DNA from 4 places in the Lysinibacillus sp. NPDC097231 genome. Region 2 is predicted to be linked to each of the others. Evidence: riboswitches for the same ligand, from Rfam matches in the RefSeq annotation. Region 2 holds a riboswitch; each other region holds the start of a gene.
What was found. Region 2 has a riboswitch for thiamine pyrophosphate ahead of ACIQXF_RS02710 (ABC transporter substrate-binding protein). Riboswitches for the same ligand answer to the same signal wherever they lie in the genome.
Positions count from the first base shown of each region.

Region 1: another riboswitch for thiamine pyrophosphate. It lies ahead of thiC (phosphomethylpyrimidine synthase ThiC); the one in region 2 lies ahead of ACIQXF_RS02710 (ABC transporter substrate-binding protein).
Region 3: another riboswitch for thiamine pyrophosphate. It lies ahead of thiW (energy coupling factor transporter S component ThiW); the one in region 2 lies ahead of ACIQXF_RS02710 (ABC transporter substrate-binding protein).
Region 4: another riboswitch for thiamine pyrophosphate. It lies ahead of thiT (energy-coupled thiamine transporter ThiT); the one in region 2 lies ahead of ACIQXF_RS02710 (ABC transporter substrate-binding protein).

Region 1 is NZ_JBIWDH010000030.1:21,259-29,552, reverse strand. Features, by position in the region: gene thiC (phosphomethylpyrimidine synthase ThiC) at 217-1,995, opposite strand; TPP riboswitch at 2,221-2,335, opposite strand; gene ACIQXF_RS16760 (AEC family transporter) at 2,465-3,394, opposite strand; gene ACIQXF_RS16755 (hypothetical protein) at 3,505-3,741, opposite strand; partial or broken gene ACIQXF_RS16750 (methyl-accepting chemotaxis protein) at 3,867-3,968, shown strand; gene ACIQXF_RS16745 (S-layer protein) at 4,308-5,900, shown strand; gene ACIQXF_RS16740 (response regulator) at 5,990-7,144, opposite strand; gene ACIQXF_RS16735 (hypothetical protein) at 7,261-7,704, shown strand.
Region 2 is NZ_JBIWDH010000002.1:180,087-188,380, reverse strand. Features, by position in the region: gene ACIQXF_RS02730 (TatD family hydrolase) at 1-301, opposite strand, end outside; gene ACIQXF_RS02725 (ABC transporter ATP-binding protein) at 291-1,040, opposite strand; gene ACIQXF_RS02720 (ABC transporter permease) at 1,018-1,791, opposite strand; gene ACIQXF_RS02715 (thiamine-binding protein) at 1,788-2,078, opposite strand; gene ACIQXF_RS02710 (ABC transporter substrate-binding protein) at 2,080-3,075, opposite strand; TPP riboswitch at 3,250-3,360, opposite strand; gene ACIQXF_RS02705 (TetR/AcrR family transcriptional regulator) at 3,559-4,167, shown strand; gene ACIQXF_RS02700 (MFS transporter) at 4,349-5,629, shown strand; gene ACIQXF_RS02695 (hypothetical protein) at 6,453-6,680, opposite strand; gene ACIQXF_RS02690 (hypothetical protein) at 6,722-7,117, opposite strand; gene ACIQXF_RS02685 (hypothetical protein) at 7,559-7,996, shown strand; gene ACIQXF_RS02680 (carbon monoxide dehydrogenase) at 8,157-8,294, opposite strand, start outside.
Region 3 is NZ_JBIWDH010000011.1:5,160-13,453, reverse strand. Features, by position in the region: gene ACIQXF_RS08815 (vWA domain-containing protein) at 1-1,218, shown strand, start outside; gene ACIQXF_RS08810 (VWA domain-containing protein) at 1,202-3,796, shown strand; gene thiW (energy coupling factor transporter S component ThiW) at 3,963-4,463, opposite strand; TPP riboswitch at 4,581-4,688, opposite strand; gene ACIQXF_RS08800 (MFS transporter) at 4,766-5,962, opposite strand; gene ACIQXF_RS08795 (ABC transporter substrate-binding protein) at 6,167-7,240, opposite strand; gene ACIQXF_RS08790 (ABC transporter permease) at 7,237-8,034, opposite strand; gene ACIQXF_RS08785 (ABC transporter permease) at 8,031-8,294, opposite strand, start outside.
Region 4 is NZ_JBIWDH010000015.1:6,571-14,864, reverse strand. Features, by position in the region: gene ACIQXF_RS10805 (AAA family ATPase) at 1-2,686, shown strand, start outside; gene ACIQXF_RS10800 (hypothetical protein) at 2,841-2,963, opposite strand; gene ACIQXF_RS10795 (magnetosome magnetite crystal formation protein family) at 3,227-3,562, opposite strand; TPP riboswitch at 3,688-3,795, shown strand; gene thiT (energy-coupled thiamine transporter ThiT) at 3,934-4,494, shown strand; gene map (type I methionyl aminopeptidase) at 4,774-5,529, shown strand; gene ACIQXF_RS10780 (hypothetical protein) at 5,554-6,267, opposite strand; gene ACIQXF_RS10775 (polyphosphate kinase 2 family protein) at 6,471-7,298, shown strand; gene ACIQXF_RS10770 (GNAT family N-acetyltransferase) at 7,471-8,058, shown strand; gene ACIQXF_RS10765 (beta-class carbonic anhydrase) at 8,140-8,294, opposite strand, start outside.

The DNA of each region.
Region 1 (8,294 bases), on a different contig from region 2:
AAAAAAGAAAGAATTTTCAGTGAATATAGAGTGAGATTCTTGTGAAGTTTTGATATGGTGAAGGTGGAGCAAAATGTAAGGATTTTTTCAAATACATGGTAAAAAACCTAACTAAAATTTAATTTTCAACTTATTATTAATATCCAAGCCCAAATTTTTACGACCAAATAAAATAAGACTTGTGCCTAATTTGATAGACACAAGCCTTCACTTGAATTATTTATAAATCTGACTGCCTGCCTTCTTAAATTCTTTTGCCTTTTCCTGCATGCCTTGGTGAATCGCTTCAGTCGTATTTAAGTCTCTTTCCTTTGCATAATTGCGAATATCCTGTGAGATTCTCATACTACAAAACTTAGGTCCACACATTGAACAGAAGTGTGCCGTTTTCGCTCCCTCTGCAGGCAATGTTTCATCGTGATATTCCACTGCACGCTCTGGATCTAGGGATAGATTGAATTGATCGCGCCAGCGGAATTCAAAGCGTGCCTTAGATAGTGCATCGTCACGCTGCTGTGCTCCTGGATGCCCTTTCGCTAAATCTGCCGCGTGAGCAGCAATTTTATACGTAATAACCCCAACACGAACATCCTCACGATTTGGTAACCCCAGATGCTCTTTAGGCGTTACATAGCACAGCATTGCTGTACCAAACCAACCGATCATTGCAGCACCAATGGCTGATGTAATATGGTCATAACCGGGAGCAATATCTGTTGTCAGTGGCCCTAATGTATAGAAAGGAGCTTCCTTACATACCTCTAACTGCTTGTCCATATTTTCTTTAATAAGATGCATTGGCACATGCCCTGGTCCCTCTACCATCACCTGTACATCATGCTTCCAAGCAATTTGTGTTAATTCCCCTAGCGTTTCCAGTTCCGCAAACTGTGCCTCATCATTTGCATCTGCAATGGAACCTGGACGTAAACCATCACCTAAAGAAAAGGCAACATCATATGTTTTCATAATTTCGCAGATTTCTTCAAAATGTGTATATAAAAAGCTCTCTTGATGATGATATAAGCACCACTGTGCCATAATTGAGCCTCCACGAGACACTATACCTGTTACACGATTAGCAGTTAATGGTATATAACGCAGTAATACCCCTGCATGAATCGTGAAGTAATCAACACCTTGCTCGGCCTGCTCAATCAACGTATCACGATACACTTCCCACGTTAAGTCCTCTGCCACACCATTTACTTTTTCTAACGCTTGATAAATAGGTACTGTTCCTACTGGCACTGCGGCATTTCGGATAATCCATTCACGTGTCGTATGAATATGCTTACCAGTCGACAAATCCATAATGTTATCGGCACCCCAACGTGTTGCCCACGTCATTTTTTCTACCTCTTCCGCAATAGAGGATGATACAGCAGAATTCCCAATGTTGGCGTTAATTTTCACGTGGAAGTTGCGTCCAATAATCATCGGCTCGGCCTCAGGATGATTAATATTAGAAGGCAAAATAGCACGCCCTGCCGCGATTTCTGAGCGCACAAATTCAGGGTCCATATTTTCACGAATGGCTACAAATTCCATTTCCGGAGTAATAATTCCCTTTCTTGCATAGTGAAGCTGTGTTACATTTCTACCTCTCTTCGCACGCAAAGGCTTTCTAGATAAATCCGGAAAAACATTTTCTTTAATACGTGGATCATCAGCATTGCGGAATCCATTATCTTCTGGCTTGATGGTACGACCTTCGTATTCTTCAACATCATCCCGCTCACTGATCCATGCACTACATAAGGCAGGCAATCCTTTTGTAATGTCCACCATATATGCAGGATCAGTGTATGGACCACTCGTATCATAAACACGAACTGGCGCATTTTTCTCTTCCCCAAAGCTGCCTGTCGTCGGACTTAATGTAATTTCACGCATTGGTACTAAAATATCAGGTCTCGATCCCTCTACATAAACCTTTTTGCTACCATCAAAGCTCGACATAATTGTAATATTCTTTTCGTTAACTGTTGTCATGACCTACTTCTCTCCCTTATAGAAAATTTCATACAAGGACCGAATCTAGCTCACTCCAACAAAAATCAATTTTCTTTTGCTGTCGCTTCGCTTTCGCACAGATAAACAACGCGTTCGGAGGTTTTATCTGTTTGACACCTACAGATTAAAAAATAAAAGCCGAATCCAAAAAATTTTGGATCCGGCTATCAATGTAAAAGTATAGTTATCGCAAATAATATAGATTGCAACAATGGTTAACTTTCCCACGCTGGTATGAGCCAGATCAGGTCCAAAGGGTCAAGAAACCTCTAAGCGTTTCCCTCTCAGCCTGACTCATCAGACTCCCCTAGTTAATGCTATTTAGTTTGATGCTAGTGTAGCAGATATTACTAAGGGATGGAAGCTTCATTTGATAATTTTTGTCTTATCATCATAACGTGTGGTTGATTTCCGTTCCGTCTAGGCGTTTCCTGAGGGCGTCTAGCTGTTAGGTAAACAACAGTTCCGCTACGTAAATAACAATTGTCACTGTGATGCAGCTCACAATCGTTGAAAACAATACTGTTTGTGCAGCTGTTGCCGATTCTACGTCATATTCTAATGCAAGACTAGAGCTATTTCGCGATGTCGGAAAGGCACTGGCTATAAAAAGGGATTGTGCTACGACACCGTCTAGGCCAAGTACAAAAATAATAAGTAAAGCTACAGCTGGCCCTATGATTAATCGTGTAAAACAGCTAATGAATACCGTTTTATTGAACATAGATTTGATTTCAAGCTGTGATAGTTGTGCACCTAATGTTATTAATGCTATAGCGATAAAACCGTCTGCCACATGATCTATCGGAATTTTAATAAACTGAGGTACAGTGATATCAAAGTAGTTCAGAGCTACACCAATAATAAGCGCATGAATAATAGGCATTTTGAGAAAATCTTTTACGATTGCCATGCCTGACTTTGTTGAAGAAATTAAATTGTACAAGCCGTATGTATACGTGGTCATATTTTGAAATATCACTAGAATAACCTGAATGGCTACACCAATTGGCTGTGTCACAAAAATCATTTGTGCGACTGGAATACCGTAATTGCCGGAATTTATGAGGACAACGCTATTTTTAAACACTGCTGCCTCCGTTCTCACTAGACCTAATGCCCTCGCTACAAAGTGACTAAGCATCATTTGGCTACCAATAAAGAGGAGGATAAACAATGCAACTTCCCCAAGCACCGATAGTTCTATACTCGTTTCATACAAATTCACAAAAACTGCTGCTGGCATAAAACAGTATGTAATAAGTTGCGAAAGTGCCTTTAAATTAAAACGGAATTTTTTTTGAAGAATTGCGCCAAGTACAAGTAGCACTAAAATAGGAGCGACAATCTGAAAGAAAATCATTCCGAGATACATCATGGTAATGTCCCCCTCTCCTTTCCTATAGTAGTGCTGTTTATCTACTTGGTCAATGCACCTCATGATTGCCTATTAGAAATAGTAATCCCACAAATTTGCAGAAAAAAAGGCTACCTTTCATATTTACATATCTGGTTGGTAGTCATTCTTGTATTAAGCAAGCTTAAATCGATTAACAACCTCTTGTAAGTCTTTTCCATGTTATCGATGGATTCTGCCACCTTTTGTAGCTCTGCTTGTTGATCTATAGCAGATGCACTTACTTGTTCAGCAGACGCTGCCGTCTCCTCCGATATTGCAGATATATTTTGAATCGCCATAATAGCTTGATTTTTACGCTCTAGCAATAGAAGAAAGTTTAGTCATTAACATATTGATTGATACCGCAATAGAACGAGAAAGCTCATTTTTACGCGCCTCTCTTAAATCTGCAGCAAAGGTGATTTAACTCAAAAAAGTAGAAGAGAAATTTATAGAAGCTGCTCGCGCGGGTGAACATGGGAAAGGTTTTTCTGTAGTTGCCGAGGAAGTACGAAAGTTAGCAGAGCAATCCAAAAATGAAACAGAAGTTATTATCATAGTATAAACAAGAAATAACACTAAAAATAATCCTATAATAAGGGAAGATAACTTCAAAGCAACACCCCTAGGTTTTCCCATTATAACACCCCCGTTTTATAAAAAAATCATAATGGATGGACTAATGTATCACAACAACATAATTATCGAATAATGCAGAATTTTACTTATTTATGAGTAATTTTAAGCATTTCATTACATAAACAAGACGTTCCGAGAAAAGGACTAATGATTCATTTGCTTTATGGATATATAGTAAAACATCCCTTCGTATACTAATATATTGAAATATATGTTATATTATCTATTAAATACTATGATTGGAGTGACTTAAATGAAAAAGAAAGCGTTATCGACTTTTATGGCAACTGCTATGACAGCCACTTTGGTATTGCCAGTGCTACCTGCAAATGCCGCCTCTGGTGATTCTTCTGTAAACCACTCAATTCAAGTAGCTGCAGCCAAAACAAAAGTACCTTTGGGGCAAACAGTTACGATTACAAATATCACTAAAGATATGGTACGTACATCCAATGGTTCATTCAGAATCAATAAGTCGCTGAAGCCCCTCTTTAAAACATCGAATATCACTGCATTAACGAATGCTCAAGCTACAATTGTGGTAAAGAACGGTGAAATTACGAGCGTTACAGCACTAACATTAAATAAAGCTGGCACGAGCAAAAAAGCCGTATATTTTAACGGCGGAGACGCAGATATTTCAGGAAATCTAACTGTAAATGCGGATTATATGGAAGTTCAGAATGTCAATATTGAAGGTGAACTTATCGTAACGAATCGAGTAAAAAAAGAGATTACGCTTGATGACGTAGCTGTTGATGAGTCAATCACATTCAAGACTTTGGCGGGAAAAGTAAATTGGTTATATGTTTCTTTACAAGACGTTAAATCCTCAACAATTAATTTGAACCGTACGAAAGTAAATGTGACTTCCAACCAAACGATTTCTAAAGTCATTGTAGAAGGTAAAGTTGCTGCATTTGAAGCGGCAGCCAATATTGATAAGCTGACAATCGATGTGGAAGATGATTTTAGCCTGTACGGAGATGGTAAAATTGAGCAAATAATTGTCAAGAGTGGGGAAAAGGTGGCATTAGATTCAGGACATATAGTTAACAATGTACAAGTGGATGATAAATCAGCATCTGTAACTCTACCTGTCTCGAATAAAACAGAACTAAGCAAATTAATCGCATCACCTCCTTACGTTGCCGTGTCTATTTATGGAAATGACACTTTAGCAACAGAGAAATGGACAACACAAGCTGAGCGTACAGCATTCGAAAATGTAGTAATTAGCTCAAGAGCAATAGCTAATAACGCCAACGCTTCACAGGCGCAAGTGGACAATGCCATTACACAGTACAAAACTGCATTAGCAGTTTATCAAGCTGCTCAAAAAACTGGAACGAAATATGGTTATGGTGATAAGTCTTCACTTCAATCACTTATCTATTCTGTTCAGTATGTAACAGTATCTTGGGATGGTTACAACGTACCATATAACACACCATGGACAACTGAATCAGAGAAAAATGCTTTAGCTTCGGCTGTTTCATCTGCTCAATCAGTTGTGAATAATACCTACTCTACTCAAAACGATATTGCCAATGCTATGAATAATTTAAACAATGCTATATCGACTTACAAGAATGCTCAGAAGTATGGTTATGGTTATAATGGATATTATGGTGATAAAACTCAATTATCAGACTTAATTAATTATGCTTGGAATCTATATAATCCTCAAGATACTTACAAGAGCCAATCAGTTAAAGATACTTTCTATTCAGCTATTAATTCAGCTCAAAGTATTGTAGATAATTATTATTCGACACAATACGATGTGACTAACGCTATTGACAAATTAAATGATGCTATTAACTATTACCAATATAATTATTAAATCAGTGAGTGTAATAACATATTATTTGACTAAGGAAAGTACTATTATTAAAAGGGACTCAGCTTAATAATAAGGAGTCCCTTTCAATTTTAAATATTCACTTGTGAAATTACGTTCATTTTACTCCAGTTTCGATACCATTTTTTAATTTCCTCACTTGGCTTCACGGCTATATGCTCCTGTAGCATTTTATTTAATAGCCAATATTGCTCCTCCACAGCAGCAGCATTGTTCTGTAAATTATAGAGCTTCATCAAGGTAAAATAACTTTCTTCCTCATCAGGGAAATATGACTGAACCTTTTCTTGCACCTTCACAGCAGCAAGATAGTTTTCATGTTCAATATAATATTCACTTAATTGCTGCGCATGGTGTAACCATAAACGTCTTAGTCTTTCTCTTTCACTTTCTGACCATAAATAATCGCTATCACCCAAATAATCGCCTGTATAGGCTTGGAATACATGCTCATGCGCCTCTATTGTACCCTGTCCAAGTGGAGGCAAAGACTTTAATTGTTCTAGCCATTGTTCTACATCGATTACCACGTCTTCTACCAATAATTTATAGCCTGAATTCAGCAAAGGACTTGAGATTTTCATTCCTTCTAACCCATAATTTTTCAAAGTTTGACGGATGGTATAAATAGCTGTGTAAAGCTGCTTGGAGGCCTTATCCATATCAGATTCTGGCCAAAATAGCTCCAAAATGGTATCTCGATAAATCATTTCATTGCGATGGCTAAGCATATAAGCAAACAACTCTTTTGCTTTCGATGTACGCCATTTCATTAATTGCCCATCACCATTAGGCGTAACCACCTTCAGATCCCCTAACACCTGAATCATCTTTTGCTTAGTCTTGTTTGGCTGATTCTTTTCGGTAATCCGTTGCAGTCTTTCCAATGTTTTCTGTAAACGTATCTTTTGCACAGGCTTTAGTAGATAATCTATAGCATGCAAATTGAAAGCGTCTATAGCATATTGGTCAAAGCCTGTGGTAAAAACTAGTTCCACGTTTGGCAATAGCTCTTGAATCTTTTCACCGAGTGCAAGGCCGTCCATACCAGGCATTACAATATCTAAAAATACAACATCGGGTTGTAGAGTTTGAATTTGGGCAATTACTTCTAGAGATTCTGTGTATTCTCCAATTACGTTAATCTCCGGGACATTACTTTTTTCAAGTAAGGTTTTTAGTCTCGTTAATGGTAAATGTTCATCATCTACTATCACAATTTTCATAACATCCCCTCCTTAAAAACTAGTCATACTATTAATATCGTTCTATTTTTTAAACCTTTGATAAAAAACCGTTACTTTTGAAGGAGTTTTGATGAATTTGTCGAAAACTATCCTCTATGATAAAAAAGAAAATTCTCTCCAAAAATTTAAAGATTTTTCTGATTGCTAGTTTATTCTTTTGCTTGCTTACTTTACTTCGGTTTACCTGGATCGATTTGATAAATGTGCCAGAAGGAGTTCCTGCAAAACAAGGTACTATTGATTTAAGAGCTATAAATACAAGCAATGATTTTAAAATTAAACTACAAGGGGAATGGGAGTTGTATCCTAATACCCTACTCATTTCAGAAAACCTATCTTCACAAAATGGGCACAGAACCTTTTCCAGTCAACTGGAATCCTGGAATAAATATATTAAGAAACAAGGTGATGTTCATTTCGGTTCTTATCGTTTAACCATTTTGAAATATCATGAAAAGCCACAGCTATATGCATTACAATACCTGAAGGACTGTCTCCGTATGAGCTATATATTGATGGGCAGCTTATCGGCGGTCTAGGAAACATTGCATTAGATAATGAACAAACTGCCCCTATAGGTAGACCTATCACCCATTATTTCACGCTAGAATCTAGTAAAAGTGAGATTATCATACAAGGCGTTCAAACAAATCGTTATATAGAGGGTGGCTTTACAAAAGAAATTATACTTGGTGATTTGCATTCAATGGAGCAATCGAAATTCTTTTCCATCGCAACGCAAATTGCCGTTTGTCTGGTCTTTATGTTTTATCTACTTTTCACAGTTTTACTTTTTGGTATAGGCATTCGAAGTAAGTCACTTTTTTATTTTGCAATGAATATTATTTTTACTTGTATGACTGTTTTAGTTTCAAGTAATAAAATTCTATATATTTACTTACCTATTAATTGGATTTGGGCAAACAAAATATATTTTTTTTCGTATATAAGCACCATGTTTTTTTCGTTTTATTTCTACGAGAATTGGTGAAGGAATATTCAAAACCCAAAATTTTAAACGTTGTTCCAATGCTATGTATAGCTTATTTAATATTTATAGTACTAGCTCCTATCGAGTATATTTTTAGTACTAAAATTATTCACAATACTTTTTATTGTTTCTCCTATC
Region 2 (8,294 bases):
CAATAGACTTGTCCTGCTTTAAATAGTACGGTAACCCTACCTCTCCAACAGCCACCATTTCATCAGCATGATGGCTTATCCAATCAAATAACGCCTCAACTTCAATGTTACTAGGTAAAGCTTGTTCAGGATGAAAACCAAACGCAGCCTTCACCTTTGCATAGGTTTTCGACAGCATCAACGTTTTTTCACACGATGCAAGGTTCATACTAACCGCAATGACTTGTTCAACCTCTTCTAGCAAAGCAGGTATTTCTTTTTCCTGATACTGTTCTAAATGAATATGTGCATCAATCAACATGAATGTCATCCTTTTCTTCTTTTAAATACGTAAACAACTGTTGCTTTAATGCCGTAAATGCTGCGGAGTGCCGAATTTCCTCTTGTCTTGGTCTTGTAAAAGGAACGACAATCTCCTTTTTAATCGTCGCTGGTCGCTTCGTTAAGACAATGATGCGATCTGCTAAAAAGAGAGCTTCCTCAATACTATGGGTAACGAACAATATAGATTTTCTATATTTCTCCCATATGGATAATAACCATGACTGCATTTCAAGCCTTGTAAACTCATCAAGCGCAGAAAATGGCTCATCCAAGCATAATATAGGTTTGTCACTGACAATTGCCCGAATAAATGATACTCGCTGTTGCATACCGCCTGACAGCTCACTGGGATACGCATTTTCAAACGATGCGAGACCTACTTTTGCTAACCACTCCTTGGCAAGTTCAACATTAGGTTTTTGATGAAGCTCCTCTACAATCGTGACATTTTCAATTATCGTACGCCACGGTAATAAGCAAGGCTGCTGAGGCATATAGCCGATGGTTCCTCTTTTTTGCTGAATATCTACACCATTTAATAGAATAGCTCCCTTATCAATAGAAGAAACACCACCGATCAATTGAAAAAGCGTGCTCTTCCCACTACCTGATGGTCCGACAATCGCAACAAATTCTCCGTCCTGCACCTCAAAAGATACATTTTGAATGACTTGAAGGGAATCAAAGGATTTATCAATGTTTTGAATACTTAGCATGTTGTCCTCTCCCCTTCACAACAAATTTTTCTAATAAGCGAATACCACTAAATAACAGCAAACTTAAAGCGACAATGGCAAAAATCGCAACAAACACACGATCCGTACGAAATGACGATTGTGCCAATGTCATATAAACACCAATCCCCTTTTTCGCACCCAACCATTCCGCAATGACAGCCCCCATAACACTATAAGTTGCCGCAATTTTAATACCTGAAAAGATAGCTGGGAATGCATAAGGCCATTCAAGCTTCCAAAAGGTCTGTGCTTTGGTTGCCCCAATCATCATAAAATAATGCTTCAACTCTGGTGAGGTTTGACGAAAGCCATCCATTACAGCAATAACAATAGGAAAAAAGCACACTAGACAGATAATAATAAGCTTCGGCAATAAACCAAACCCAAACCAAATGATTAATAACGGAGCTAGAACAAGCACAGGAACGTTCTGTGACATAATGAGAAGAGGATAAAACAGCTCTCGAACAAACGTAAAACGATGTAATATCACAGCAACCGTTAGCCCACACAATATCCCGATAGCAAGACCTAGTAATGCTAATTGCACCGTTGCAAAGGCATGCGGCACAAACGTTTCATACGATTGACAGCCTTCTTTCAAAATGGCACTGGGTGCAGGCAATAGCCAATGTGGAATGTCTGCAAAACGCACAATTAGCTCCCATATGAATAAGAGGAAGGCGATAAAAATTATCGTCCTTCCTTTTTGAATTGCCTGCTCCCTCACTGATATTTCTCCGTTAACATCCCCATTGTAATACCGGATGGCTGATATAAAATTTTCACTTGTGTGATTACATTAATAGCACCCAGCTCAATCATCTTGTCATTCATTTTTTCAATGATGTGTAGTAAAGTCGATAGCTCCCCCTCCATTGTCGTTTCTAACGGGTGTACCTCATATTCCACTCCAGATGCGTCAATAATGGCAATTGCCGCATCAACGAATGGAATCACATCTTCATATTTTTCTGTTTTTGGTATAATTTGAACACTGATTAATGAGTTGGCCATATTATTTCGTCTCCTTTTTCGGTAAAAAGTCGTTCGTAAAGGCTTGCTTTGCATTAAACTCGCCCTCTAACACGTTGTTGCTTGACATCCATTTTGCGTAATTTTCCCAGACAGTCAGCTTTTGCTCGCCCCATTGAGCAGCGTCGTCTTGATACTTATCTGCTAGCCATTCCTGACTTTTATGCACAAGCTCTTTATCTAAATCAGGAACCGCTTCTAGTAATATATCTGCTGCCTCATTTGGATGTTGAATCGCATAGTCATAGCCCTTAGCAGCCGCAGCGACGAATGCTTTAACCGTCTCTGGATCATTGTTAATCATTTTTTCATTAGTAGCAAGTACAGGTGTGTAATAATCAAGCTGATTACTATAATCTGTTAAATAAAGCATGTTCAGCTTTTCCCCACGAAGTTCTGCTTCAATTCCAGTCCAGGCATAAAAAATCCACGCAAAATCAATATTCTTTTGCATCATCGTAAAGAAATCTAAATCACCTGCATTGACAATATCCAACTTATGAATATCCGCATGTTCTGTTTGCATGAGTGATTGAAGAACAGCCTGTTCTAGTGGTGCCCCCCAACCTCCATATGTTTTACCTTCAAAATCCTTTGGTGACGTAATGCCTTTAGATGCGATAGAGGCAAAGCCAGATGTATTGTGCTGAATAACCGCCGCAATCGATACTAAAGGTACATCTTGCACACGAGCCTGTGTAATCGCCTCCTGATAGCTTACGCCAAACTCAGCCTTGCCAGATGCTACAAGCTGGTCTGCACCCGCTTCACCAGGTAGTAAAATTTCAACGTCCAAGCCCTGTTCCTTAAAGTAGCCAAGTTTTTTCGCTACGTATAAACCTGTGTGATTGGTGTTCGGTGTCCAATCTAGCACGACGGATACTTTTTTCAATACGTTCGTATCCTTTGTATCCTCTTTTGCGCTACAGCCCACTAATGTTAAAAGTGTAGCCATCAGGATCAATAACCTTTTTTTCATGTTGAAACCTCCCAGTAAATAGTGTGAAAGTGTTCATGAGTGAATGTTACAACCAGAAGAAAGCGCATCCACGGTTTGTCTGCCCCAAGGTTTGTGCAAACAGCAAATGCTTGCCAACATAAAAAACGCCTAGGATTCCTCCCAGACGTTTTACAATCAATATCAAAAGCTTTCTTTTTTTGAATAGATGTTCCCTACGCTGGTACGAGCCAAATCAGGTTCAAAGGGTCAGCGTCTATCGGACACAATCTCAGCTGGCAACTACCAGCCCCCCCACATTCTTTCCATATGAACTTTTCGTTGATTATTATACCCATATCTCTTTATAAAAGACAAGGCTCTCTTTACCGAAAGCGCTGTAAATGGTTTTTGAAATAAATTTATTCATTTAAGAAGTAAAAATACTTCATCATATTGACAATGGAAACAAAATACAATAAAATTTGATTGATCAATCAATCATTTGTTGAAAGGAGTATCTAAATGGAACCTAGACTTACTAATGATGAAAAAAAGAGAAGAAAAAGATCTACTATTCTAAACGCCGCGATTAAATTATATAGTGAGAATGGTTTTGCAGAGACAAAAGTTGCCGAAATAGCTAAGGAGGCAGGAGTTAGCTTTGGTACGGTATTTACGTATTTTGATTCAAAAGAAGCACTTTATGAAACAGCCATTTTGGAGCCTTTGGAGGAAATCAAACCATATTTTTTTGAGATAGAAGAACACTTTAAAGGTGAGCCTCTTGAAGTTGTGAAGAAAATGGTAGATTGCCATGTACACATATTTTCAACGAGAAGTGAATACCTACGTCTAATTCAGCAAGTTATTGCAAGACCTGATCGATTTCCAAAGCCTTTTAACGAACTAAACGATTTCGTAAATACATTTATAGACTGTATTTATCCTGTTATTGAAGCAGGTCAAAGGCTTGGTTACTTTTATGAAGAATCACCTTCATTAATTGCTGAGTCATACTTATCCATCTTAAACGGAATGCGTTTAACGTTTATTGATGAATATACAAATTCATTGTGGAAGGATATATCGAGACAAGCTCTGAGATTATTTGGACCTATCTCTAATAAATAAGCCCCTTTCCTTCGCTCTTATCTTTAAAATTAGGTAACTCAAAAAACAGGTCTGCACCTGTAGATAATATTTTGATCATCATGAAAAATAGTTTGGATGATTTTCTTTTTGGTTTCCGCTGACTGGATCAACGGAAATTCTATCAGAAAGAGCTCTTCTTAATATGTGAGGAGTGATTTATATGAAATTGAGAGATATCCATCCTAACGTCAAACTTCGCCTAGCCATGCAATTTCTAGGCAGCCTTATTTCAATGGCTGTTATCCCTTTTCTAGCAATCTATTTTACCCAGAAAATCGGAGCTACTAAAACGGGTATTATTCTTATAATAATTGTGATTAGTGGCGTTATTGGAGGTTTTATCGGAGGGCATGTTTCAGATAAAATAGGGCGAAAAAAAATAATGATTTATGCTGAACTTGGACTATTGCTTTCGTATTTGTTAATAGCGCTTTGTAATTCCCCTTGGTTTAACCTTCCTTATATTTCTGCAGCATTCTTTATCATCAATATGTTTTGTGGAGGAATGTTTCAGCCAGCCGCACAAGCTATGATTATTGATGTTACTAATGCTGAATCGAGAAAGCTCGTATTTACAATTAGCTACTGGTTGAGTAATTTATCAACTGCTATCGGAGGAATCATTGGAGCATCTAAAAGGTACTTATTTGAGCTATTTATTGGCATTTCAATCATCTCTTTGTTATCTGTATTCATGACCGTATTCTTCATCACAGAAACCTATTCACCAGAACCTGCACCTAAGTCTTCTAATCATAAGAAAAAATTTTCATCAAAAGAGATGTTTCAAATCTATTCAACCGTTTTAAAAGATAAGGTATTTATGTATTATATTTTCGGAGCAATCTTGATTTTCACCTTGGAACAGTCTTTACCAAACTATATTGGGATTCGCCTTGAAAAAGATATAGCCCAACACTCAGCTTCATTGTTTGGAATAAATTTCATGATAGATGGCACAAAAATGCTAGGTTTTCTCCGAACAGAGAATACTATTCTTGTAGTTCTTCTATCAAGTGTTGTTTTATTCTTATTTAAAAAGTGTAGTGATCGCTGGACTCTCGTTACAGGAATGTTGATCTTTTCTATATGTTTTAGTGTTTTTGCTTTTTCAAATAACGTGTTGTTTCTTTTTATGGCCATGTTTATTGGGACGATTGGTGAGCTGATGTATGTTCCTATTAAACAAGCGATGATAGGAGAACTTGCCCCATCTAACGCTCGTAGCACCTATATGGCTTTTAATAGCTTGACTATCTACGGAGCAATGATTGTATCTTCGTTATTGATCATCGTTGGTGAATGGATTCGCCCCATATATATGGGTGGATTGCTCCTTATTCTAGGACTAACTGGTACATTTTTGTACTACATCATAACAAAAACGCTATACTCTAAAGGTAGTGAACGGAATGAAAGTAAAGTACCAGTTTCTTATTAATTTTACCCCCTCCTAAAATCAGGACTGGGGCAGGATGTTTACAGGTGAAAATAAACTTTCTACATTATCCCCTCCCTCCTTTAGCTGTAGATTTGTAATAAAGTTTAATTAAATTAACGATATCCATCTTTATATAAGAACAAATTTAAAGAGTATGTTTTGAAAAAAGATTGATCAAAACATACTCTTATTTAATGTTGACAGCGCAATAATTCTAAGCATGATCTTCAAGTAAAGCCCCCGTTAGTCTAAGTACATTTATTCACAAACTTTTCTTGAAATAAAATGAGCAAAATCCTGAAACACAAAGGCAGGCTATAAACGTCCAGAAGTTAAAAAATAAATGATTAGAAAAAGGATTTAAATAGGATATTTCGTATTCAAAAAATGGATTGATTTCATTTCGAAATAAAAGGATTCGGTAAATCGTCATTCCCAAAATCAGCACAAACAGCCCTGAATAGCAGGCTTGAAATAGTTTCCTTTTCACTGAAAAACGTTCATGTAACTTTTCAAAAATAAATATCATTGCAAAGAAAAAATAAAGAATAATTAACATTGGAAGCATAACAAACATTAGGCCTGGGTTTCCATTTCCTCCAACAAAATTGTCACCTGTGGGGTCGAATGAAGTAGTTGTCATATTAGTGAATGCAAAACCGACAACACTTACAATTCCCGAGATAATAACACTTAGCAAATAAAGAAAACGCATTATACTCCTCCTTAACAAACCTTCCCTTTAGTAAATAAAATTCAACAAAAAAAGCGTAAATCCTTGTTGGATAAACGCCCCTGTTTGTTGAATAAGAAATGTAAGTACTTATTCCTCTTCCACTTCAAGACTTTCATAGAAGTCATCAATAATTGGATAAATATCTGGCTCTGTATAATAATAATTACCATTTACTTCATTTAAAGAAAATGAAAAAGTAATTTTCTCATCTTGGTAAAGTGCAATAGAATATCTAAACCCACTCCTATCTACTTGGTTTTCTTCTGGTATAAACTGAATGTTCTTTATTTCACTAAAAAAGCGATGCCTATGCAACTCAATGATCTTCTAGTAAAGCCCCCGTTTGCTTTACAAGCTTATTGAAAAGTTCCGTTATCATTGTCACTGGTTTGTTTTAATTCCCTCCTATATTTAGTATAGGAAACAAGAACTTCTATCAAAAATAATCCCCATAGAATTGGATTAGACAATCCAATTCCAGCCCGAGAAGCACCACCAAGTAAAGTTAAAATTATTAGTACTGAGAAAATGTATATCCCAAAAAAAAGGGTAAAAATAAGTTTTTGTTTGCTTGAGTTAAATACGGGTTCCCCTTTTTGACGAGTAATAACAGCTAATACAATAAAGGTAACAACCCCCATTATCCCTATTGACATGTTTATTCCTATTTCGGGGAAGATGTCTATTACAACCATTAAAGTTAAAAATCCCACTACTAAAGTTTGGGATATATAATGAATTCTATTTTTCATGCGTCACCTTCCTTTACTCAATCCAATCATACAGTTTCTTATTTTAATCATACCACCAATTTCCTTTTATTTAGGAAGTAATGATTAGCTATATACTTCTTGTTAAACTAACCTGCTCAGTTAGTTGAATAAGAAAAAGATGGGGTCCCTGTGGAATCCCATCTTGAAGTAAAGCCCCGGTTAGTTTAACAAAACATTAATTAGAATAAATTTAATTGATTTCGCTTGATACATTTTATCCTTATACATATATGTAAATTGAATATCCCTTATACTCCCACTTCCCCGCTTTTCCGCTGTGTATTTAGTTTAGCTATTTACAAAATTCTTAACCATAAATATCCCTGTTAGCATTTTCCTTACGCAGTTTTAAATCAATATTTCTGGAACATAATAAGTTGTGTTGAAATAAAAATTTATAATAATTAAGGAGTGTACAATATGAAAAAAATTCTATATACGTCACTAGTCTTTATTTCTTTGATTTCCATTTTTTTGAACAGTTCAATTTCTGCAAAATCTCAGACTTCAGAAAACGTTGGAAATTCTTCACATATAGAAAATAACGATGAAGGAAAAGTTGTTTTTAGTTACAAAAGAGATTTTAAATCTTTAGCAAATTTTTTCAACCTTACTGAGAATGAATATTTCCAAATGCGAGAAGATAAAAGTATGATAGAAATCGCTGAAATTCAAGGCATAAACAAAAATGACCTATTTTATTATTTGGTAGCTAAAAATTATGAAGCTCTGGAATCGGCGTACAATGAAGGGCAAGTAGATTTACATTTTGTTATGGATTATGTTTCATATTTAAAACAAGATGTGGAGCAAGAAATGCAAGCTAAAAGAGATATAGATCTTCAATACGAAGATTAATTTTGTAAATAAATTTATTTAATCGATTTCAATCTTCTCCTTATCAATTAGTCAACTATACTTTAAACACGAAATAGCCATCTGTTGAGAAATTCAGCCAGATGGCTATTTCGTTTTATAAGGTCCCAATGATTTTCATCTAAATTAGTTAAATTAATTATTAAATTGAGTTAGCTATTAGAACAAAAGTTTCAGGTGTTACTTTGTTGGCTACTTTGTTATAAATTCCAAGCATATACTGCAAATTATTTTTTTCAAAGACAAAAAAGTTAAATAGTTGATGCTCAAAATAAATGGC
Region 3 (8,294 bases), on a different contig from region 2:
GTCGGAGATACACCAACATCTATTTATGTCTTTACAGATACTCTTGATAAAAAGCTTTTACCAATGGAAAAGGATACAGTGAAGTGGTTTGTCAAAGGCGCGGCTAAGGATTTAATGAATATTTCCATAACACGCTTTGCTGCTACTACAGATGGTCAATCTACGATGGCGCTTGTACAATTGCAAAATGATACTGACCGAGAGCAAAAAGTAACACTTTCTCTACAAAATGGGAAGGGGAATGAGATTACTACAGAGGGTGTCACATTACCACCGAATGAAGCAGTGACGAAAACATTTAAAGATTTACCATTAGAAGATTCATTGACTGCTAAGATAGATGCAAATGATGATTTTGCTGTTGATAATTCGCAAACAGTGTTGCTACAGACAGCTTCTTCAAAACTAGTTGTCGATCAAGGCATGCATCAACTCATTCAAAAAGGTTTGCAGACGATTAATAGTGGTGTGAAAATTGTTCCGTCTTTACAAGTAGCTGATAATCGAGATGCCACTGCTGTAACAAATCAAACGGCGCTACTCGAAAAGATGGACAAGCCGATTATATTATTTGGACGTGATGATGCTGAAAAGCTTGAAGCTTCTGGGAAAGTAACAACAACAAGTGATTCGTTATTTGCCTTTAGCGAGCTAAAGGATATATACATCAGTGTTGTATATCCTGGTTTCGATGGCTATAAAACGATTGCATCGGTTGGAGATCAGCCATTTATACAGCGTTCACCTGAAGGAGATATTGTAGTATTAGCTGATATTGCAGATACAGATTGGCCACTTTATCCTTCATTTCCGTTATTTTTATGGAGTGTTGAACAACAGCTTTCACAATCAATTGGTTCACTCGGTATTTTTACACCAAATGAGCAACGTGCTGTGGCTTTAGCACAGGGTGAATGGAGTGTATATTCCCAAGATGATCAGTTTTTATCGTCTGTTATGAATGGTTTATTAACAGCTCCAATGAAGCCAGGGATCTATACAGCACGTTCAAACAATGAAGAAAAGCACTTTATTGTACAGCTTCAAGCTCAAGAGCGTGTCATTGAAAAAGGGACAAGTTATACATTGGGAGAGCTTCAGGACAATGGTAAAGAAGAAATAGCGAAAACTTCGTTCGTGCCTTGGCTCATCCTCATTATTTTAGTATTACTTGTTTCAGAGTGGGAGGTGCAACGACGTCGTGGATTTACGAATTGATATGCCATTAGCATTGTTGCTGTTACTTCCCTTATTTGCGTATTTTGGTTGGACCTATTGGCGTGAACGTCAGCGACTAAAAAAGAGCCATATCGTGGTACTAGGTATACGCATTGTAGCAATTTGCTGCTTGGTTTTCGCACTTGCAGGGCCTTATATTTTATTACCTGTAAAGGAAGAACAAATAATATATTTAGTTGACCGTTCTGCTTCCATGAATGGTACAGAGGATGAGATGGCTCATTTTATAGAGGAAAGTTTACAGTCGAAAAAGGATAAACAGCTTGCAGGGATTTATTCTTTTTCATCGACACTGCAAACGGAAGCCATTTTATCAAATTCATTAAAGGAAGTACCAAAATTTACAGCCATAAAGTCAACAGATCAAACGAATATTGAGCAAAGCCTACAGCTCGCTTCAGGTATCGTAGATCCAAAAAAAGCAACACGCCTAGTATTGTTAACGGATGGCAATGAAACAAAGGGAGATGCCTTAGATTTTGCTTCAAAGTTTAAAGGTTCAAACATTAGTGTTGATGTAGTACCGTTTAGCCAACCTGTTGCTAACGATGTATCACTTAAAAGCTTTGTAACCCCACAAGTGGCTTATATAGGGGAGCAGCAGCAGTTGGTGACTGAAATTCAAGCAACTGCGGCAGGACAAGGGGAATTATTATTATATGAAAATGATAAACTCATTCATCGTGAGGCAGTGGAGCTTGCACAAGGTTCAAATGTATTTACGTATAAACATACAGCAACAGCAGAGGGACTTGTAAAATATGAGGCACTCATGCAAGTTGAACAAGATGCCATTTTTGAAAATAATAAACTAACAAGTGTTACGATGGTGCAAAGTGAACCACATTTATTAATCGTTAACGGCTATGACACAGCATCACCTATCGCTGCATCACTTGGTAGCCAATCCATTTCCTATGATGTTGTGGGTGCTGAAAGTTTACCAAATGAACTTTCAAGTTATTTACAATACAATGCTATTATTTTTGATAATGTGCCAGGGCATTTAGTAGGCGAGGCAAAAATGAATGTAATTGAACAGGCAGTGAAAAACTTCGGTGTCGGCTTTACAATGGTCGGTGGCGAAAATAGTTTTGGCTTGGGTGGCTATTTTAAAACACCAATCGAAACGTTACTACCAGTTGAAATGGAGATTAAAGGTAAGGAACAATTACCATCATTAGGACTTGTTATCGTGCTTGACCGTTCTGGCAGTATGTCTGGAGCGAAGCTAGAGCTCGCTAAGGAGGCGGCTGCTCGTTCAGTTGAAATGTTAAGAGAAGAAGATACACTCGGCTTTATTGCTTTCGATGATCGACCTTGGGAAATTATCGAAACTGGACCGCTTGGCAATAAGGAAGAAGCTGTAGACACCATTTTATCTGTAACACCAGGTGGAGGAACAGAAATCTATGGTTCACTTGCAAAAGCTTATGAAAACCTAGCTGATTTAAAGCTACAGCGTAAGCATATTATTCTATTAACGGATGGACAGTCACAGCCAGGGAATTACGAAGATTTAATCGCTGAAGGAAAAGACAATGGCGTGACATTGTCTACTGTAGCCATTGGACAAGATGCAGATGCCAATTTACTTGAAGCACTTAGTGAAATGGGCAGTGGACGATTCTACGACGTTGTTGATGAGCAGACCATCCCTTCGATTTTATCTCGTGAAACGGCAATGATTTCACGCACATATATAGAGGATAGCCCATTTTATCCAACTATCTATAATGCATCTGGATGGAACACGTTATTTGCAAATGGTGTACCTCAAATGAATGCTTATATCGGTACGACAGCAAAGCAGGGGGCTTCTGTGATCGCTGAAAGTGAGAAGGAGGATCCCGTGCTAGCGCAGTGGCAATATGGCCTTGGCAAGACATTCGCTTTCACTACTGATTCGACAGGAAAATGGACAGGAGACTGGGCAAGATGGCAAGACTGGGGTACGTTTTGGCAAACGCTTATTTCACAGATGCTACCGAGCTATAATGATGTAGCCTATGATGTACGTCTAGAGTCAGACGGTTCATTTATGATAACTGATCCAACAAATGAAGTAGCGTTTTTAGATATTGTAGCTGTTAACGAATCTGGTGAAGAACTTGAAACACAACTTGAAACCATTTCAGCGTCACAAGTTCGAGCGGTTGTACAGGCAGAACCAGGACTGATCTTCTTCCGCATTGCAGATGAAGACGAAGCTATTTACCAGGCAGGCTTAAGTGTTCCGTATAGTGCCGAATATGAGTTACGTCCAGTGAATGACAAGCTAACAGAAGAGCTGACAAAACAAACAGGCGGCTCCGTTTTGAAAGAGCCGGAGGAAGTATTCCGTGAATTTACGAAAAAAGGTGCAGAACGTCAAAATATTACAACCTGGCTTTTATTAGCGGGGATGCTACTGTTCTTCATTGATATAACAATACGACGCTTTGGTTGGGGCTTCCTAACAAGGCCGAAGAGAAACGAACAGCTTGTAGAGGAAAAACAACTGCAGGCAGAGGATACAAATGTTGCCCAGCTATTAAAGGGCATGAAAAAAAGATAGTAAACACAAAAAGATGGTGCATCGCTTTTAGCAATGTGCCATCTTTTCTTTTTTTGTTAAGGAATTTTTTCGATAAAGGCACAAAAAGTTTCGATAAAATGACATTATGTTTCGATAAAAGCTCAAATAGTTTCGATAATGCTCTAATTTGTTTCTATAAACCAGGCTATTTAAGCATTGTATTAAGGTTAGTTACAAATACGGTCTTTCGCAGATTACTAGCAACGACAACGCCTAAGATGGCACCAATAGTACTTGATGTTAAAAAGGCTGGCATGAAAAATAATGCAGCTACGGATGTTCCCATTAATAAATGTGCGTAAGGTACTGCAATGAATGAGGCAATGATTCCTGTTCCAAACATTTCACCAACACCTGCTAGCCATTGCTTGCCGCTATATTTAAAAGCAATGGCTGCGCACAGTGCGCCAATGACACTACCAGGTATAGCTAACAATGAACCTGTGCCTGTTAAAATACGAATAATCGCAGTAACAAAGGCGACCATAACAGTAGGCACTGGTCCAAGAAAAATAGCGCCAATAACGTTAATGGCATGCTGCACTGGATATGCACGTGCTATGCCTGTCGGAATTGAAACAAAGGCAGAGCCTGCTACAGCAATTGCCACTAATAAGGCCATAATGGTTAATTTTCGAATTGACATAATGTCCGCTCCTTTAAAATATTTAAATTTAATTGTTATCGCCGCTTAGACCTCTAGCACGAAAAAAAGCCACTTCCTGAAAAACAATAGGAAGCGGCCTTGCATTTACATATTAAAAAGCAAGCGTCGCCACTTCCCTACGCTAGTGTGAACTAGATCAGGTTCAAAGGGTCCGTATATAACAATACACGTCTCAGCCTTTTAAAGACTCCCCTAGTGGTAATAATTATTTCATTTTTTTGTTGAGCAGCGTAACAACATAAATGTAACATACTACTACAAATAGTCAATGACTTGTCAGACTATTTCGAATCAGACTGCATAAGATGTGGTGCTCTTTTCATTGTCCAAATAAGGGCAAGGAAGAAGCAGGCCATTAGAATGATAGCCCCGAAAATGTAAGGACTGTTCATATTCCAGTCGAATAGGATACCCGCTAAAGCTGGACCAATCATATTACCAAGACTCATATATGCATTATTAAGACCAGCCGCAAACCCTTGCTCATTGTCAGCGAGCTTCGAGATGAGCGTGTTAACAGCAGGGCGAATTAATGTAGTGGCAGTAGAGAAGATTGTCGCTACAGTTAAAACAAGTGCAAAGCCAGAAACAAATAAAATTAAGAAAATAGAAACGGCTGCAATAAATAAATTGACTAATACCACTTTCATCTCACCGAAACGATTAAAGAGCGGTGTAATAATAAACATTTGTACCACTACACCGAAAGCACCACCTACAACTAAGATAATGGCAATATCCACGGGTGTGTAATTGAATTTTTCAGTAACAAACAGCGATAGAGTTGTTTGGAAATTAGCAATACCGAACGAGAATACTAACATTATAATAAGCATAACAAAGTAAGGCATATGTATGGAACGTGCCATTTGCTTCACTAGATTGTCTTGTTTTTGTATTTTTTTCGCAGAGTTTGGTTTTGTTGATGGTAATAAGAAAAATGATAGTAACGCTGCTAAAATAGCAGCAAATCCAGCCGTATAGAATGGGAAATGTAAGCTTACTTTTGATAAAAAGCCACCGATTCCTGGTCCAATCATAAAGCCAAGAGACATGGCTGCTCCTAGCATTCCCATCCCCTTACCTCGTTCTTCATATGTTGTAACATCTGCTACAAAAGCCATAATAGGAGGTGCAATAAATGCTGAACCGAGGCCACCTAAAAAGCGTGCCAGGAAGAGCATCCACACGTCTGTAGAAAGTCCAAAACCAATTTGTGCAAGCCCTGTTACTACTAGGCCGAAAATAATAAGATTCTTCCGACCGTATTGATCCGAAAGATTCCCAGCAATTGGAGAAAATACGAATTGTGCAAAGGCGAACGTTGCAATAAGCATGCCAAGAACTTGGCCTGCAGCACCGAATATTTTTAAATACTCAGGCATAACAGGAATAATAATCCCAATACTCCCCATTGCGATAAACATATTAAACATTAAAATATACAAAGCCGCCTTATTAGACTTCTGCTGGGTCATCGAATATCCCCCTTTTCTAATCAAATATACTACAGTCTACCACAAGGCTTGTACCTTTGCTATTGACTAGAAGTCTGAAATAAGGTTATAGGGTTGCAATCTAATGAATGGAAAAGCTTCATACTAACATGATCGAGTGCATTCGTATTAAATGAGGAAAAAGCTGTTCTCTACGTCAATAACGTGAGAACAGCTTTAAATGGTTTATCGAATGCCCATTTTAAATTCTAAAAACAGCTCATTGTATTTACCTAAATAATCAGGGCCTAAGTTTTTATAAACTTCTAATGTTTTACGTTGTTCTTCAGAAGGATAGAAGCGTTCATCAGACACAACTTCTTTATCCATTAATTTCATTGCTGCAATATTAGGGGTAGAGTAGCCTACATAATCAGCATTTTTAGCACCCGATTCAGCGTTCAATATAAAATTAATGAAGGCATGTGCACCCTCTATATTTTTTGACGTTTTTGGGATAACCATATTGTCAAACCATAAGTTCGAGCCTTCTTCTGGTACAGCAAAGTCTAAGTCTTCATTTTCTGACAACATATCAGCTGCTTGACCAGACCAAGTGAGTGCTACTGCTGCTTCGTTATTAATCATCAATGGCGTAATTTCATCCCCAATAATGGCTTTAACATTTGGTGCCAATGTAATTAATTTATCAGTTGCTTCACGTAGCTCATGGTCATTTAGAGAGTTAAGTGAGTAGCCAAGACTATTTAGGCCCATACCGATAACCTCACGTGCCCCGTCAACTAAAAAGACTTTTCGTTTTAACGAGGAGTCCCATAAGTCCTGCCAAGATGAGAAATCGAGATGACCAATGAGTTTTGGATTATAGACAATGCCAACTGTTCCCCAGAAATATGGAACAGAATATTTATTGTCCTCATCAAATGGTAAGTCTAAAAAATAAGGATCGATATTTTTAAAATTAGGGAGTTTGGTTTTATCCAAAGGAATAAGTAAGTTTTCTTCCTTCATTTTTTCAATCATATATTCAGAAGGTACTGCAATATCATAAGCCGTACCGCCTTGTTGAATTTTTGTCATCATCGCTTCATTGGAATCGAATGTCTCATAAATGACGTGGATGCCTGTTTCTTTCTCAAATTGCTTTAGCAAATCGGGGTCAATATATTCTCCCCAGTTAAAAATCGTTAACGTATTTTTTCCACTTTTCCCACCACCTGCACTCAGGGTGTCAGCAGCATAGAATAGAAGGGCGGAAACGACAAGGATTGCGATTGTTGCTTGAATTAATTGCTTCATTGAGTCCCCCCCGTTCTTTTATTGGCGCGGCTTGTAATGAAGTAATAGCCAACTACGACTATAACCGTTACAAAGAATACTAAACCAGAGATAGCGTTAACCGTTAAGGAAATACCGGCACGTGCCATAGAGTAAATTTCAACAGATAAAGTACTAAAGCCGTTACCTGTCACGAAAAACGTTACCGCAAAATCGTCAAGAGAATACGTTAAGGCAAGGAAGAACCCTGCAAAAATACCAGGTTGAATATACGGCAAAATAACACGCATCATTACATCTTTCTTCGTTGCACCTAAATCTAATGCAGCATCGATTAATGATTTATTCATTTCTAATAGTTTCGGTAAGACCATTAATACAACAATTGGCACACTAAACGCTACATGTGCTAATAACACTGAAGTAAAACCTAATTTAATACCGATCATTGTAAATAAAATTAAAAAGCTTGCACCGATAATAACATCAGGGCTAACAATTAATACATTATTTAAAGAAAGTAATGTATTGCGCATTTTTGAATCTTTAACAGTAACAATGCCTATAGCTCCTAATGTTCCAATGATTGTAGAAATCAATGCAGAAAGTAATGCCACGATGACTGTATTAATTAGAATTACGAGTAGGCGTGAATCCTCAAACACTGCTTTATAATGTTCTAACGTAAAGGACTCAAAATTATTCATTGATCCGCCACTATTGAATGAATAGAAAACCAAATAGAAGATAGGTGCATACAAAACGATAAAAACAATCGCTAAATACACTCTTGCTGTAGCAGATAGTTTTTTCATCGTACGCGACCTCCTTTATCTTTTTGTCCCGTAATTAACATCACAATCACCATAAATAAAATTAAGAAAACAGCAATTGTAGAACCCATACCCCAGTTTTGTGTCACCAGGAATTGTTGCTCAATAGCTGTACCAAGTGTAATGACACGATTTCCTGCAATTAAACGAGTAATCATGAAGAGTGATAATGCAGGAATAAATACAACTTGAATACCTGATTTTACGCCGTCCATTGTTAATGGCAGTATAACGCGACGGAA
Region 4 (8,294 bases), on a different contig from region 2:
ACTTGAGGTAGATAAAAAGCTGCAGGAAATAATAGGTTTAACAAAGGATCAATTTAGCCAAATCGTCATGCTACCACAAGGTGAGTTTCGCAAGCTATTAACCTCTGATTCTACAAATAAAGAAGTTATTTTACGCAAGATTTTTAAAACAGATCGCTTTGGGGCTATGACAAAAAAGCTTGATGCCAAACGGAAAGATGCGGAAAGTGATTTAATGCGTGCTAAACAATTAAAGGAGCATCTTCTTGGTCAGATTGCAGGGGCTTTACCACAGCGTGAATCGTCTTTATTTACTTGTATTAATAACAATACCGAAAATATGCATCAACTAAAGAATGCACTGGAAGAAGAGCATACCTACTATACTGAATGTATTCAATTAGAACAGCAACGCTATGAAGAAGCTTACTCATATCATCAAAAAGAACAAGAAATTTACAGTATGGCAAAAACACTTAATGAGCAATTTGATGAACAGACTAATCGTCAAAACCAGCTGCAAGCTTTGCTACAAGAGCAGGATATATACACAGCAAAAGAACGTGAGATTGCATTGGCCGAGCAAGCAGAACGCTTAGTATTACTTGAGCAACAATGCATCGATTTACGAAACGAGCAAAATCGGAAAGAACAATCCTATCAGCGAGCGATGATGGAGCAGCAAAATGCGGAAACTCAGCTAATAGTAGCACAAGAGAAATTTAACGTTGAAGAGGCGAAAGAGCCTGAACGTCAGCAAATTCTACAGCAAGAAATACAGCTCCAAGCATTATTACCGAAATTTGAAGCATACGAAAATAATCTTCAGCAAATGCAAATTGCTGAACAATACGTCGTAACAGCAAAACGAGCAGTAGGAGATAATCTTACACTACTAGATAAAGAACAAAGCCAATTACAGCAACTAACAAAAACAATTGAGCAATATGAAAAGCAAATAGAGCCCTATGAGGGTTATTTAGAACAGCTACCGAAGCTAAAAGAGCAGGTATCATTACTAACGCAAGTTGAAAAATACACTAGAGCAGTTGAGACAGTAGAGCGTGATGTATTTACTGCTAACGTCCATAACCAAGAAAGTAAGCAGACTCTTCAAAAGCTAGAGCAGCAATGGATTACTAGCCAGGCAAGTATTTTAGCACAGCAGCTTAAGGATGGGGAGCCTTGTCCAGTTTGTGGTAGTACAACGCATTTTGAAACACATTTAGAGCAATTAGAGATTATTGAACTAGCACAAGTGGAAGCTTTACGAGCAAAAGCGGCTACTGATGAACGTAAGTTTTTGGAGAAAGAAGCATTATTGAATTCTACGAAGCAACTTCTACAAGAGGCACTGGGACAGTTGGAGGCTAATGATATCGATCAAACGAATCAAGCGCAAATCGTAGCTTCCTTACAATATGTAGAGCAACAAATTGTGATTTTAAAAGTAGTGAATCATCAATTAGCTGATGTACGCATGAAACAGAAACATCAACGTGCAAGTATGGAGCAACTGCAAGAAAAACAAATAAAACTAGAGCAATATTTTGCTGACCAAGCGAAGGAATTTACAAAACAACAGGCAATTGTAGAAGAACAACAAAAGCATATTCCAGAAAATGTTAAAACGTTACAAGCATTAAAGCAAGCGACTGCTGATATAGCTTCACAAAAGGCTGCATTACAAGTTGCATGGCATGCCAGCCAACAAAACTTGCAATCTTCTAAAGAAGCAGCGAATAATGCTAGAATGGCCTTGGAAATAGCTAAGCAGGCTTTCGAAGAATTGAAGCTGAAAATGGATGAAAAGCGCGAGCTATTTTCAGAAAGCATGCAGGAAGCAGGCTTTGAAAACTATGAAGAATTTGCTGCTGCAAAGCGTAATGTACTGCAATTAGAGGCTTTACGGAAGGCTTGCAGTGATTATACTTTACAAATACACACATTGCGGATTCAAATTGCTGAAGGGGAGAAGCATCTTCAAGGGAAAGAGAAACAAGATTTAATGTTAATGGAAGAAAAGTTAGAGATGCATCGTATAGCATATGAGGAAGCTTTTAAAGTATTGCAGCAAATGAAAGGATTTGCAAAAGTTTGCGAAGATTTTGTTGTAAGAATTGAAGAAACAGCACAAGAGATTCGTTTACTTGAAAAAGAAGCAGGAAAAGTTAAGGAGCTCTATGCAATGCTAAATGGTCAGAACATGAAAAAGCTGTCCTTTGAGCGATATATTCAAATCAATTATTTAGATAAAATTACAGAGGCGGCTAATGTGCGTTTACACCATTTATCTAATGGACAATTTGAGCTTCGCCGTTCCGATCGATTAGAAAAGCATGCCAAGCAAAGTGGTCTCGGACTTGATGTTTATGACGCCTATACAGATCAATTACGCGATGTGAAAACATTATCGGGTGGAGAAAAGTTCAATGCATCCTTGAGTCTTGCTCTTGGTATGGCAGATGTGATACAAAGCTTTCAGGGGAATATCCACATTGAAACAATGTTTATCGACGAAGGCTTCGGTTCTCTCGATGAAGAAGCATTAAATAAGGCGATCGATACTCTCATTGATTTACAGGACTCTGGACGCATGATTGGTGTCATATCACACGTTTCAGAGTTAAAAGCTACAATGCCCGCAGTGTTGCATGTCGAAAAAACAATGAATGGTCATAGTCAAACATATTTTGAAGTAAAGTAAGGTAAAAAGGCGTACCTCCCTTAATAAAGCGAGGTACGCCTTTTTTATCCTACATAAACAGGTAGTAATTTTTCTGTACCGAAAGCAAAGTGTCAGGTACAAGACTCCCACAAAAAAATGTAAGTGATAAAGCACTACTGATTGAAGTGTACCTTTATTTTTTACGTGGAATTACGTTGGGAGTTGTTCCTTTTTTAGCAGCTATTACTTTCTTTACAATTGGAATAACGATAGGTGCTAACTTTACCGCGGTTTTGACAACGTTAGATACTTTCAAAAAATAACAGCTCCTTTTACTAATAGTTCTCCTGTTTTACTTCTTTCAGCGGGTATCCAAACATCTGTTGAAATAGTAGAACTTAGTCTAAGAACGCTACGTCCTGTGGCAACGACTGAGTGACCAACTTCATGTTGTTGCTGTCGCTACGCTTTCGCACAGACAAAACCATTTTGCTGCTGCTGCGTTAGAACTACGCTCTCGACAAAAAACATCTATTGGCCTAAAGCCTCCCGTGGATGTCACGGAATTAATTGATAACCTTATCGGATAACACGAACGGCCTGAATTATATTCCAAATAACGATTCCTAGAGAAACGAGTAAATAAATGACAAATGATGCTAACCAAACGATCATAAATGTATTGCTACCAGAAGAATATGGGTCGTAAGTGTTAAATGATACGGTTGAGAAGACAAAGACGGCAAAGAAGATAATTCCAAACACGAATGGGATTAAATGAGATATAAGTGCTCGAATAGAGTGTCTCTTTACGTCACTATCTTTTGAAACAAAGTAAACAATTAATGGCACAATAAAGGGTGCAAAAAAAACACTGAGATAACTAAATGCAGATAAAATTTTTTGGTTCTCCATAGTTGTACCTCCTTTTTTAATATTTACGCATGAAAAACAGTAAAGTTTCAAAAATTAAATGTGAAAAGGTTGTAATCATGAAAGTGTTTGCGTACAATGAGGTTGTTCAAATAAAATTAAGATGTAACGACCACAAGGGGAGCTGATGATGTCGGCTGAGACTTGGCACGTAATGCCTCGACTCTTTGAACCTGTAAGTTAACACTTGCGTAGGGATGTGGATAGAAACTGACACTTTTACGATGTGAGGCTCTGTCCTGGCATCGTTTTTTCATTCTTCAGGGAATGAACAATTGATGTCAGAAAGAGACATATCAGCGCTTTTCTATTCCTGCTCTTGTATCCTACATCGGAACAAAGGAGAGAATAATATGGACAAAAAAAGACTTTTAATGCTTGTGGAGATTGCGATATTCGCAGCGATTGGCCTTGTGCTTGATCAGGTTTCCTTTAAAGTATGGGCACAAGGTGGCTCGGTTAGTCTAGTGATGGTACCAATAATTTTAATAGCTTTTCGTTGGGGTCTTCTACCTGGTTTGACAACAGGCTTACTTATCGGTGTAATGCAAACAATGTTTGGTGCCTACATTGTACATTGGTTTCAAGGCTTACTCGATTATGGAGTTGCCTTCACAGTAGTTGGTTTGGCTGCAATTGTACGTCAACCAGTGCTTGAAGCTGCAAAAAATCTAAACAAAACGAAAATGGCGCTGTATATTATTCTAGGAACAGTATTAGCAGGGTTTTTACGTTATGCAGCACATACGATTGCTGGCGCAGTATTTTTCTCAGAGTATGCTGGCGATCAAAATGCTTGGATTTATTCAATTATCTATAATGGAACATATATGCTACCAGCAACAGTCTTAACAGCAATCGTCGGTGTGCTGCTATTTACAGCAGCACCTCAATTAATGCAACGAAAATCATAAATATTTTACCCTTCACATGAGTGGAGGGTTTTTATTATTTAGCTTATCATCATGACATGGAGGGGATTTCCGATCCGATGAGCCGCTCAGTCGCAACGGAAGTCAACTTATATAAATGACATACGTTTTAACAAATGTCATCCCCGACCTTTGATGATGAGCCTGTTTTCAGCACTTTATAATTTAAGCTGGCATACAATATTTAAAGCGTTTAGCGTTATACGCATAGAAAGTTATGTTATATTAAAGAGTAGATATAAGATGAAAGGAACGTTAAAAATGATTGTAAAAACGCAAGAAGAGATTGAAGCCTTTAAAAAAATCGGCCGTATTTGTGCTGAAATCCGTGAAGCAATGAAGGCTGCTACAAAACCTGGTGTGACAACACTTGAGCTCGATGAAATTGCTGGTCGTATGTTTGCTGAAGCAGGAGCAATTTCTGGTCCTAAAGGAGAATATGACTTCCCAGGATACACATGTATTAGTGTTAACGAAGAAGTAGCTCATGGTATTCCAGGAAAACGTGTTATTAAAGAGGGAGACATCGTGAACATTGATGTATCTGGTTCCTTAAATGGCTACTTTGCAGATACGGGCATTTCATTTGTGGTTGGTGAAGGTTATGAAGATAAAGAAAAATTATGTCGTGTAGCTAAAAGTGCCTTTGACCGTGCGATGACAAAAGTGAAAGCTGGATCAAAATTAAACCAAATCGGAAAAGCTGTCGAGCGTGAAGCATATGCCAATGATTTAACAGTAATTATGAACTTAACAGGTCATGGTTTAGGTCGTTCACTACATGATGAGCCAAATCATATTTTAAACTATTATGATGCATGGGATTCTACAATAATGAAAGAAGGCATGGTGCTTGCAGTTGAGCCTTTCATCTCAGCGGAAGCAGAGCATATTGTTGAAGCTGGTGATGGTTGGACATTTGTTACACCAGACAAGTCATTAGTAGCCCAAATCGAGCATTCAGTTATCGTTACAAAAGACAAACCAATTATTTTAACTTCATTAGATGAGCAATAATAACTTAAAAATCCTGCTAACCAATTATTTTTGGTAGGCAGGATTTTTTTTGATAAATAGTATTCCGACAAGTAGTACACCGCATAAAAACAACGCGGCTGTTGTCACCAGTAGCTCATCAAAACCATTATGTAATGCAATCCCGATATAACACCAAATAAATACACTTGGATACATGATATCAAAATGATGGAATCGAATATGTAGCGCAATCGCTACTCCAATTGTCAGTAAAATTACTGCCCAAAGTGGATTACTAAGGCCAAAACCGTTCCATTCATAAGAGGTTAGCGTAAAGCTTGTGTTTGTCATCAACATAAATGTAACCCATGCGAAGTAAATCGAGAAGGGGGTGCGACCAGACAGTGAATTGTTGTTAAGTGGGTACGTATTGTACAACAGAAACAAATACAACACTAAAATTAGCGTACTGCCAAGTGATACAATATATAGTTCATGATGCCATGTGAAAATTGCTAATGCCTGTATTATACATATGCTACTAAAGAGAACAGTCTGTTTAATAGATGTCTTTTTTAAATTCATAACTAACCAATAACCAAGTAATATGAAAATCACTATCCAAATTACATGACTAACATCAACAGGTGCAAATACAACAGGAAAACGATTTGAGATTTCTAACGAAGATTGACCGTTTATATTCATGAAATAGGATGAAAAGGTTAGGATGAGTGAGACAAAATAACTAATTGTCATCAAAATAAATCGAGGCATGCTTTCCTCTCCCTTCGTGTTAAATTGTATAGGGAAAAGACAAATAAGTATAGGACTGTAACATTACATTTTCATTATAGCGGAAATTGTCAGCAATGTATTGTGTTGTTTCCTTGAATTATCTACAATTTACCATTTGTATAGGCATCCAAATATTTCTTTAGTACAATAAAAAATATACAAATATAAGGAGTGGAAATTGAATGACTCAAAATTTAAAAGATCTAGATTTAGCAATTGAATTAGATAAAAAAATGTATAAAAAGAAGTTAAAAGTACTCCAATATGAAATGTTAAATGCCCAACAGTTTTTATTAAACAACAAAATTGGGCTCATACTAGTATTTGAGGGAATGGATGCTGCAGGTAAGGGAGGTGCCATCAAACGACTAATTGAACGTGTTGATCCACGTGGCTATGTCGTACACCCTATTTCGGCACCCCAGCCTCATGAACTCCGATATAATTATTTACAACGTTTTTGGAGAAAGCTACCACAGCATGGTCAAATCGCTATTTTCGATCGCTCATGGTATGGCCGTGTATTAGTGGAGCGTATTGAAGGATTCGCAACAAAAGAAGAGTGGACTCGTGCATACGAAGAAATAAATAACTTTGAAAAGATTTTAACTGCAGGGGACTACATTGTCATTAAGTTTTGGCTTCATGTCTCGGATGAGGAGCAACTTAAACGTTTTAATGAACGTGAGAATGATCCTTATAAATCTTGGAAGCTAACAGATGAAGATTGGCGTAATCGTGAAAAAGCACCTGAGTATATTGAAGCTGCAAATGAAATGTTTGAGAAAACAGATAAGAAAAGTGCTCCTTGGGTTTTAATAGCGGGTAATGATAAAAAATATGCACGTGTACAGGTACTACAAGAAACAATTGCGCATATCGAACGTGAGGCTCAAAAACGTGGTCTTCATTTAACGAATGTATTAGATAAGGCTCATTTAGAAGATGCTGAATCATCAAGCCTTGAATTGTTAGAAGAGAAACCGAAAAAGCAAAAACAAAAAAACTAAATAATGATATTGATGCTGTGATAACAAAACGAGCTGTTTTAGTTGTAGCAGCATCTTTTTTTACATACAATAAAATAAAACTTCAATCAGTGGGGATTGTATTCCCATTAATAAGAAAAGAAGAAGCGATATTAATATGTACTGATAATTATTGGAAGGCTAGTGTGGAGAAATGGTGCTTAAGATTTGGAATTTATTGAGGAAAAAGGGTGGAAATGTGGTATCAATTCAAGGGGGAAAATGCTACATTCGCACATTTCAAGAAAAGGATGTACAAAGTTTAACTGATCTTGTAAGCCGCAACAAATACTTTTGGTCTACATATGAACCATTACAACGACCCGAATATTATACAATTGATGCTCAATATAAAAAAATTCAAGAAAGCCTATATTTATTGGACTCCAAACGAGAGTTTTCTTTCGGTATTTTTGAACCAGGTACAAATAATCTAATTGGACATATTGCTCTTTATGCTGTCAAACGCTTACCTTACTCCAGTGCATTTGTTGGCTATGCGATGGATGAAATTTATGTAGGGAAAGGGATAGTAACAGAGGCTGTTAATATGGTTGTGCGATTTGCATTCGAGCAAGTAGGTTTACATCGTGTCGAGGCTTATGTTTCAACAGAAAACAATGCTTCTATCCGAGTTTTGGAAAAATCAGGATTCCAACGTGAAGGTTTATTAAAAAAACTGCTATATATTAATGGTCAATGGGTAGATCATTATATGTACGCACGTTTAGAGGACCAATAAAAAGAAGTGTCTATCTTTCGAGTTAAGTCGGATAGACACTTCTTTTCTATTGTATTTAGATAATAACGAAATAATCGTTAATTAGTGTTTTCTACCGTCTTCAATTAAATCTAAGCGACCTGTATTCGGATCAATTACTAAGCCATGAACAGGTACGTCTTTCACCATTAATGGGTGATTACGAATAGTATCGACACTTTTCATTACACTTGTCGCGACGTCACCGAAGCCACGTA